DNA from 3 places in the Clostridioides sp. LIBA-2809 genome. Region 2 is predicted to be linked to each of the others. Evidence: a T-box and tRNA genes for the amino acid it is inferred to sense, from the RefSeq annotation. Region 2 holds a T-box; the other regions hold tRNA genes.
The links. A T-box is a leader RNA that pairs with one kind of tRNA and senses whether it is charged. The one in region 2 lies ahead of leuS (leucine--tRNA ligase), so its partner is inferred to be a tRNA-Leu.
Positions count from the first base shown of each region.

Region 1: it encodes a tRNA-Leu, which carries the amino acid that the T-box ahead of leuS (leucine--tRNA ligase) is inferred to sense. The anticodon was not compared.
Region 3: it encodes a tRNA-Leu, which carries the amino acid that the T-box ahead of leuS (leucine--tRNA ligase) is inferred to sense. The anticodon was not compared.

Region 1 covers NZ_CP197004.1:1,824,786-1,828,080, reverse strand. Annotated here, with positions in the region: gene gcvPA (aminomethyl-transferring glycine dehydrogenase subunit GcvPA) at 1-843, opposite strand, end outside; glycine riboswitch at 961-1,049, opposite strand; glycine riboswitch at 1,053-1,157, opposite strand; tRNA gene ACTG44_RS08735 (tRNA-Leu) at 1,808-1,888, opposite strand; gene ACTG44_RS08730 (Na+/H+ antiporter NhaC family protein) at 1,998-3,295, opposite strand, start outside.
Region 2 covers NZ_CP197004.1:2,867,155-2,870,449, forward strand. Annotated here, with positions in the region: gene leuS (leucine--tRNA ligase) at 1-1,253, opposite strand, end outside; T-box leader at 1,362-1,552, opposite strand; gene rsfS (ribosome silencing factor) at 1,605-1,955, opposite strand; gene yqeK (bis(5'-nucleosyl)-tetraphosphatase (symmetrical) YqeK) at 2,071-2,643, opposite strand; gene nadD (nicotinate-nucleotide adenylyltransferase) at 2,644-3,295, opposite strand, start outside.
Region 3 covers NZ_CP197004.1:1,222,272-1,225,566, reverse strand. Annotated here, with positions in the region: gene polA (DNA polymerase I) at 1-1,016, opposite strand, end outside; tRNA gene ACTG44_RS05890 (tRNA-Leu) at 1,355-1,437, shown strand; gene ACTG44_RS05885 (MBOAT family O-acyltransferase) at 2,379-3,295, shown strand, end outside.

The DNA.
Region 1 (3,295 bases), 1.0 Mb from region 2:
TCCATTTTCTTTTTCTTCTGATAAGATTGTTTTTCCAATAAAATCTTCCTTGTTTATTTTTACAAAAATGGATAGGCCTCCTTCAATTGGAGATATATGTTCGCCTATTTCATGACCATATAGAGGTAGAGCTACTTCAAATCTCAAAGTATCTCTACAACCTAAACCAGCAGGACATATATCTTCTCCTCCAGCTTTTAAAACTTCATTCCAAATTATTTCTGTATGTTCATTTTTACAATATATCTCAAATCCATCTTCTCCAGTATATCCTGTTCTTGAAACTAAACAAGTTAAACCACATATTTTTGTTGATGGAATTGACTTATAAAATTTTATTGATTTTAAATCTATGTCTGTGATTTTTTGAAGAATTTCTTCTGCTTTAGGCCCTTGAACTGCTAGTTGACTAACTTCATTAGAAACATTTTTTATATCTACATTGTAACCTTTACTTTGTTTTATTATCCATGCCACATCTTTATCTATATTCCCTGCATTTATTACTAATAAATAATCTTCTTCACCAAATTTATATATTAATAAATCATCAACTACTCCTCCGTTTTCATAACACATAGGTGTATATATAATGTCATTTACCTTTAATGTGCTTATATCATTTGTAACTAAATTTTGTATAAATTTTTCTGAATCTACACCTTTTATTTGTACCTCTCCCATATGAGATACATCAAAGATACCTGCACTTTTTCTAACCATTTCATGCTCTTTATTTATTCCTTCATATTCTAAAGGCATTTCCCAGCCAGCAAACTCAACAAGTTTTGCTCCAAGCTCTTTGTGTATATTATACAAAGGCACTCTTTTCAATTCATTCATATATAACCCTCCCTATAAAATTAGACCCACTATATTTAAGCAATTTCGATATTATGTCCTATACTTTTTCATAAAAAAAAGATATATTAGCATAGAAAATAATCCTAGCCTATATATCCCTGTTTGTATACCTGAAAGATTTAATAATTTAATATTATTTTGCTTCTTCGGTGACTTATAGTATATTAACTTAAGTCTCTCCAGAGTCCCATCAACTAGCGATATCTTTGCCTGAAAGTTTCTCTAAGAATTGGCATTTCTTAAATTTCTTCTTCGGCGCCTTTTTATATAAAGGTCTCTCTCGCTAATCTCATTTGGAAATATTTATTTTCATTTTTATTGTATGAATATTTCAATTAAATGTCAACACATTATATTTATTTTTTTTTATGTATTAATTTTTTTGTTAAGTTTTTATTATCAATTATATTACTTTTATATTATTAACTTTTATACATATATGTTATATATTAATGTAAAATAATATATTTATTTAATTTATTATTAATATGTCATACAAAACACTAAAAGTAAAGTTATATTGTAATTTACTATATTATGTTAAAGATATATTCATACACACAATAGAATCGTTTGCAATTTTATCTTTGTGAAAAATAAGATTTTGAAATAGAGCATTTTTAAATAAAATTAAACTTATTAAACAGATATATTTTTTATAAGTTTATAAAAAACAGATTATATTGTGACTTTAAATTGTTTATTAGAAATACGTTATTATAGATTTTATATTCTTAACAAATGTCTTAAAATTTATATGTAAACACATTTTCAGACAACAAAAAAAAGCACTTAATGTGCTTTTGTATATTTATTAGAAAATATCTTTAGAAATATATTCATATTGTATTTTGGTTTATTTCTCAAAAAATAAAAACGGGATAGCCCACTCCGAAAGCCAGCAACCCCAGTTTTTTTTTCAGCACAACTAAGCACTGTAGAGTGCGGATGAAGGGAGTCGAACCCCCACGCCAATGGCGCTAGATCCTAAGTCTAGTGCGTCTGCCAATTCCGCCACATCCGCTTATCACTCTTTTATTTTACTATATTTCGCTATTATTTTCAATAACTTTTTAAAATTATCTAAAAACTAACAAAACAATGATAATAAAAGGTGAAATTTATTTATATCCTTATTCTGCAAGTTCTATCTCTGCTTCATCAACTTTCTTACCAATTATTTGAATACCCACAAATATCGCAGCTATAGCCACTGGTAATACTATATATATTGGTAATCCAAATCCAGCTGGTATATATCCAAATACAATAGTGATTATTGCTGTAAATATAGCGTATGGCATTTGAGTATTAACGTGGTCTATGTGATTACAACCAGCTCCCATTGAAGAAAGTATTGTTGTATCTGAAATTGGAGAACAATGGTCTCCAAATATTGCACCTGTTAAAACTGCACTTGTACTTACTATTACATAGGACATATCAGGGTTTAATGAGTATGCTAGTGGTATTGCAAGTGGCATAAGTATACCCATAGTTCCATAAGCTGTTCCAGTAGCAAAAGATATTATTGCTCCTAAACCAAATATTAAACTTGGCAATAAGAATGGAGGTAGTGAGCCTGATAATAAGTGTATTAAAAATTTAGCTGTACCTAATTCTTTTATTACTGAACTCAATGACCATGCAAGTATTAATATTACACCAGTAATTACTAAACTTTTCATTCCATCTATCCAGACATCAATTGCTTCTGATACTGTAAAAATCTTTTTTACTACAGCCATTATAATAGCAACTAAACTTGCAACAAGTGCAGATTGGAATAATGCTCTAGATGCATCAGATGCACTAAATGCTTCTTTTATTGCCCCAAAAGAATATGGTGAATTTGTAAATAGTTGTATTAGAGCTTTATCTTCACCTTCCATTATAGATGTATATCCACTATAATAGAATGATGCTAAAGCAACTATTATTAATGTTCCAATTGGAATTATAGCATTCCACACACTCAATTTCACTCCATTTTTTGGAGCTAAATCATCTAATTCTTCTACGCCTTCATCAAGGTCTGTACCAACTTTTCTACTTCTAGATTTTATCTCAGCCTTTCTCATTGGCCCAAATTCTTTTAATAATAATGCTGATATTACAATAAACGCTAATATTAATATATTATAAAATCTAAATGGTATTGTATTTAAAAATATACCAAATGCATCAACATCCACACTTATACTTTCAAAAGCATCATGTATTAAACCAACTTCAAGACCTATCCATGTAGATATTATGGCTAATCCAGCAACTGGTGCTGCTGTAGCATCTATTATAAAGGCTAATTTTTCTCTTGATATTTTCATTTTATCTGCAACAGGTCTCATCATAGGACCTACTATTAATGAATTAGCATAATCATCAAAGAATACTAAAAGACCCAAAAACCATGTTATAAGTTGTGTACCTT
Region 2 (3,295 bases):
CAACCCCAATATCTTTGTCTTGAAACTAACCAGTCTCTTAATCTATAGTTAATAGTTCTCTTTCCTCTACCTTCTTTTTCTAATTTATCTATTATTCCTTCAAATCCTTCTGAAGCATCTAATCCATTAAACTCTTCTGAGTTTATCATTTTGTTATCTTCTGTTATTACATCTATTATATCTAAATTATATTTCTCAGCAAATTCTCTATCTCTTTCATCATGTGCAGGAACTGCCATTATAGCTCCAGTTCCATATTCAACTAACACATAATTAGCTATCCATAGAGGAACCTTCTTACCATTTAAAGGATTTATAACGTATCTACCTATAAACATTCCTTCTTTTTCTACATCAGCCGCTGTTCTTTCTATTTCTGTCATTGTATGCATTTTTTGAACAAAAGCTTCAACCTCTGCTTCATATTCAGTACCAGCAACCAATTCTTTAACTAACTCATGTTCTGGAGCAAGTACCATATAAGTAACTCCATAAGTTGTATCTGGTCTAGTTGTAAATACTGTCATAGACTTATCAGTTCCATCTATATCAAAAACTAAGTCTGCTCCTGTACTCTTACCTATCCAATTTTTTTGCATTATTTTAACCTTTTCTGGCCATCCATCTAATGTATCTAAATCATTAAGTAATTCTTCTGCAAATTCAGTAGTCTTAAAATACCATTGCTCTAAATCTTTCTTTAATACTGTTGCTTTACATCTCTCACATGCTCCTTGAACAACTTGCTCATTTGCAAGAACAGTCTCACAAGAAGGACACCAGTTAACATAAGATTTTTTCTTATATGCAAGTCCATGTTCTAAAAATTTCAAAAATATCTCTTGAGTAAATCTATAATATTCTGGAGTTGAAGTTGCTACTTCTTTATCCCAATCATAGCTAAGGCCTAATAAATTTAATTGTTCTTTCATTTCTTCTATATTTTCCATTGTCCATTTGTGTGGATGTATCCCATGCTTTATAGCAGCATTTTCAGCTGGTAAACCAAAAGAATCCCATCCCATTGGATGAAGTACATTATACCCTTCCATTTTTTTGAATCTTGCGACAACATCACCTATAGAATAGTTTCTAACATGACCCATGTGTATCTTTCCAGATGGATAAGGGAACATTTCTAATGTGTAATAATTAGGTTTTTCAGTTTGTGCTGTATCCATTTTGTATTGATTATTGTCTTTCCAAATTTTTTGCCATTTCGATTCTACTTCTTTAAAATTATATACGCTCATATTTTGCCTCCTATTTTTAGTTGTGTTCAACTACCTTATTTAATATTATTTACTTATAATTTCCAAATAATTCCTTGAAAATAAAAAATCCTCGTCACTAAACTTACGTTTAGGGACGAGGATAAATCTTCGCGGTACCACCCTAATTAGCCTACATTATATAGACCCTCTTAGATAGCTTTTAATCCAGCTACGGAAAATAGATTTCAATCTAGTAAGTTCAAAGTTATATAATATTAGTTCTCACCTACCACTAACTCTCTGAAAAAATATAGTCTTTTACTGCTCTAGTCTATTCAATTTAATATAATTTTTGAAATTTTCTAATTATAATAACATATATTATCATGTTTATGCTAATGTGTCAATATCTATATAAGGTGCATCTTTCCATAATTTTTCTAAATTATAAAATCCTCTGTTTTCCTCATTAAATACATGAACCATTACATCTCCATAATCAAGAAGTACCCAAGTTTGAGTGCTTTGTCCTTCTTTTCCTCTAGGTTCTAGTCCTAGTTTTGATAATTCATCTTCTACATTATCAGCAATAGCTTTTACCTGTCTCTGAGAAGATGCTGTAGTGATAATAAAGTAATCACACAAACTAGAAACTTTTCCTATATTTATTATAACTGTATCTTGACCCAGTTTATCTTCTATGGCATCATATGCTATTTTTGTCATTTGTTCCACTGTCATATAAAATTCCTCACTTTCCTAATTAAAGTACACTTAGTTATTGTAACATATTAATACGATTTTGTAACATAGTCAACTTTAAATTTATTAATATATTTACCTTTATGCAGGTTTTTTATAATAACTTTTCTTTAATTAGATAGTTTCTTGCCATAACTGTTCTTGGATGTATCTCTTCTTTTTTATTGATAACAAACATTAAAGTATTATTAAAAGAAGTCAAAAGTGCTTCATCAAGCTTTCCCCCATATGCTAAATCTCTTAATGTATCTACAACTGGGAATTTTCTTCCTTCTTCAATTAAATCTGCTATGTAAATTATTTTTTCTAAAAGAGACATATCTTCTCTTCCTGTTGTATGATATTTGATTGCATTTATAATATCTTCATCTTCTATTCCAAACTCATACTTACATATGTATGACCCAATTACACTATGAGATAGAGAGCGATTTCCATCCTCTATTGGGTCTAAGTATATTTCATACTTATTTACATAATCTTCTATTTCTTTATCGCTTAAATACTTTGCACAATCATGAATCATTCCTGCTAAACAAGCTTTTTCTTTGTCACACCCATAAATCTCACATAATTTTTCAGCACATTTTGCAACATTTTTTGAGTGGCTAAGCCTCCCCACTGGTAGCATTTGATTTAGTCTCTGGTTAATATTCTCTAAGTTCATTTAATCATCTCCATATTGATATAGTTTATTTTCATATAAATAATTTTCTACATTTTCGGGTACTAAGTAACGTATTGACTTGCCTTCATTTAGCTGTTCCCTTATATATGTGGACGATATATCCAGTGATGGAACATAAACTGTTATAATGTCAGCATCATACTTTTTAGTTAACTTTTCTATAGTCTCTTGTGACCTTAACAAACTAATTCCTGGTCTTGTCGCAGCTATAAAGGTAGCTAACTCAAAGTTTTTCTTTACATCTTTCCACTCTTCAACACTACAAATAGCATCTGCCCCTGTTATAAAATAAATATCTGCATCTTTGTATTTTTTCTTCAAGTATTTTAATGTGTCTATTGTATAAGTCCTTTTTTTTCTTTCGATTTCTACTTTTGAAACTAAAAAATCTTCGTTGCTTTCAGTTGCTAGAAGTGTCATATTATATCTATCATACTTGTCTGTAGTGATACATAGTTTATGTGGTGGATTTCCTGATGGTATAAAGATAATTTTGTCAATGTCATACTTGTCTCTAATAAACTCTGCTGTTGCTAAATGAGCATAGTGTATAGGGTCAAAAGTACCTCCCAATATACCTATTTTGATTTTGCCTTTATGGCGATTAAATTTCTCTAGTTTTTCAGTATTT
Region 3 (3,295 bases), 1.6 Mb from region 2:
TATATTATATTTTTTTCAAGTATATTACCTTGTCCTCTAACAGTTTTTAAAATAACCTGTCCTTTTTTATTCACTTCATCTATAAATTTATCTATATCTTTTAGTTTTAATATTTCTATTTTTTCTTCTACTTGCTCTGTATCATTTGAATCAACTAAATCAACTAATCTTGATAAGAGACTTGTAAATCCAAAATATCTAAATTTATCTAAAAGCTCATCTTTATCATAATCACCAAAAATCATGCTCTCTAAATTTACTTCTATTGGTACATCTCTTATAATAGTTGCTAATCTTTTACTTTGAATAGCAATTTCTTTATTTTCTTCTATTTTCTTTTTTACACTACCTTTAAGTTTATCTGTATTCTCTATCAAGTTTTCTACACTAGAAAACTCTTTTATAAGCTTTATGCCTGTTTTTTCACCTATCCCAGGTACTCCAGGTATATTATCTGACTTATCTCCCATCAGACCTTTTAAATCTATAAACTGTGTTGGTGTCATCTCGTACTTTTCAATCACAGAATTAAAGTTGTATTCTTCTACTTCACCAACTCCTTTTTTTGTTATAAGAGTAGTTGTGTTATCTGAAGCAAGTTGGATGGCATCTTTATCTCCAGTTACTATGTATACCTTATATCCATTCTCTTCTGCTTTTTTAGAAACAGTACCTATAATATCATCTGCTTCATAACCATCTATTTCTAATCTGTTTATTTTAAATTTATCTAAAAGGTCTTTTAATGGTTGTAATTGTTCTGCCAATTCATCTGGCATTCCCTTTCTTCCAGCCTTATATTCTTTATATTCTAAATGTCTAAATGTAGGTGCTTTTCTGTCAAAGGCTACACTTATATGTGTTGGTTTATATATATCAATCATTTTAAATAACATTGTCGTAAAACCATATATAGCATTGGTCTTTAGACCTTCTTTATTATTCATTTCTGGAAGAGCATAAAAAGCCCTATTTATTATTGAATTTCCATCTATTATAATTAATTTTTTTTCCAAATTATATCACTCCTAAAAATTATCTATTTTTGTAACATATATATTATATACCAATATACTGTTATTTAATATTCCCATAATAATAATAGTATATTAAAATTAAATATGTTGCAAACAATATATTTTTTTGCTATAATAATATACATAATATGCCCGAGTGGTGGAATTGATAAATACAATGGGTTCAAAATCAACTGTGTTGATTTATAAGTTTTTGTAATAAAAGTCTAGTATTTATGATATTTTACAGTTTGATGAGTATTTTGTATTCAATATTCCTCTTGCATATTCTTGGAAAATCTGGTAGGATATACAAGTAGCTTGGATTTAAAATATAAGCCGCTGTGGCGGAATTGGCATACGCATACGACTCAAAATCGTACGGGAAACCATATGGGTTCGAGTCCCATCAGCGGCACCAATAAAAAAAAACTCTTTAGTATATACTAAAGAGTTTTTTTTTACTGTAATATTTTTTCATCTTTGTTTCTAGCCTTGTATAAGTATAAATACCATAGGCATGACTTCTTGAACTCCTAAAACATATCTAAACAAAGCAGGATTTTTTATGTATTTACTTAATAAATCCATACTTCTTATCATATTGATTTTCTCCCAATCTCTAAAACTTTTCCCTCTCTAAAAATATTTATAATCAATCATCATTATTCAGTATAACGATTCGATATTATTTTAAAGTATTTGTCATTTAAAACAAACTTGTAATAAAAGCATATCTGAAAGTATTCTAACTCCAATACTTAATAAAGAGTTCTTTTTACAATTATAGATATAAACAACATCTATCTTAATGGACTGTATAGAGCTACAACCAAAGGCAAACACATATAGTTAAGCAATGTGTCCGTGATTTTTCTTTATTATTTTATTATAATAGCTTTATTAATCCATTATAACATTACATAATTTAAAAAAAATTATATAAAAAGTCAAAATTTACATATATATTAATAAAACTTGTAAAAACACAGCTAAATTTCTACAATTAAGTACTTAAAACTTGAAAATACTTACTTTGCTATATATTTTAGATAAATATATAATTTATTTAGTTAAGAAAGGAAGTTGTAAATATAAAAGATAATTTAAAAATAACACTAAAATACATAAAAAGTTATAAAGCTAGATCTTTAACAATTGCTCTGAGTATAATTCTTGATACATCAACTTATTGTTGGTATTGTACTCTCTCAAGAAGTGCTCAGTAAGCAGTGGTAGTTAAATAGTATGGGCCTAAAATCAGAAATAAATCAAGACCTTACTCTTAATATATATATTATTAATTTTAGTTGTTTTATTTATTATTCATTTATTAAATAATAAAAAGATAAGGAGTTTAATATGATATTCAGTAGTTTAATATTTTTATTTTTATTCTTTCCAGTCATACTCATTTGCTATTACTTAGCAAATTCTAAGTATAAAAATGTTGTGTTACTTCTAGCAAGTATTACCTTCTATGCATGGGGAGAACCAAAATATATTTTTTTGATGATGCTATCAATAATAGTAAACTATATATTTGGTATTAAAGTTTCTGACAGTAAAGATAAGAAAATATGGGTTGTGCTTTCTGTGATTTACAATATATCCATTCTTGGTATATTCAAGTATAGCAATTTCTTTGTAGATAATATTAATTTTTTATTAAATACAAATATAACTATACCTGAAATTAAATTACCTTTAGGTATCTCATTTTTCACATTTCAGATAATGAGCTATGTAATAGATGTATATAGAAATGACGCTAAAGTTCAAAGAAAATTAACTAACCTAGCATTATACATAAGTTTATTCCCTCAGCTTGTAGCAGGTCCTATTGTTAGATATCAGACTGTGGCAGATGCTATTGGACATAGAGAACATAATTGGTATAAATTTACTCAAGGCGTAAACAGATTCGTTATTGGTCTTGGAAAAAAGGTGATTTTAGCAAATCAATTAGGTATAATTGCAGATGATGTATTTAATAAGTCATCTGGAGATTTATCAAGACTTGATGTGTGGCTAGGTGTAGTTTGCTATACACTTCAAATATTCTATGACTTTAGTGGTTATAGTGATATGGCTATTGGTTTAGGTAAGATATTTGGATTTGATTTTTTAGAAAATTTCAACTATCCATATATCTCTCAAACAGTATCTGAGTTTTGGAGAAGGTGGCATATATCTTTAAGTACTTGGTTTAAAGACTATGTATATTTCCCATTAGGTGGAAATAGAGTCTCTAGATTAAAACTATATAGAAATCTATT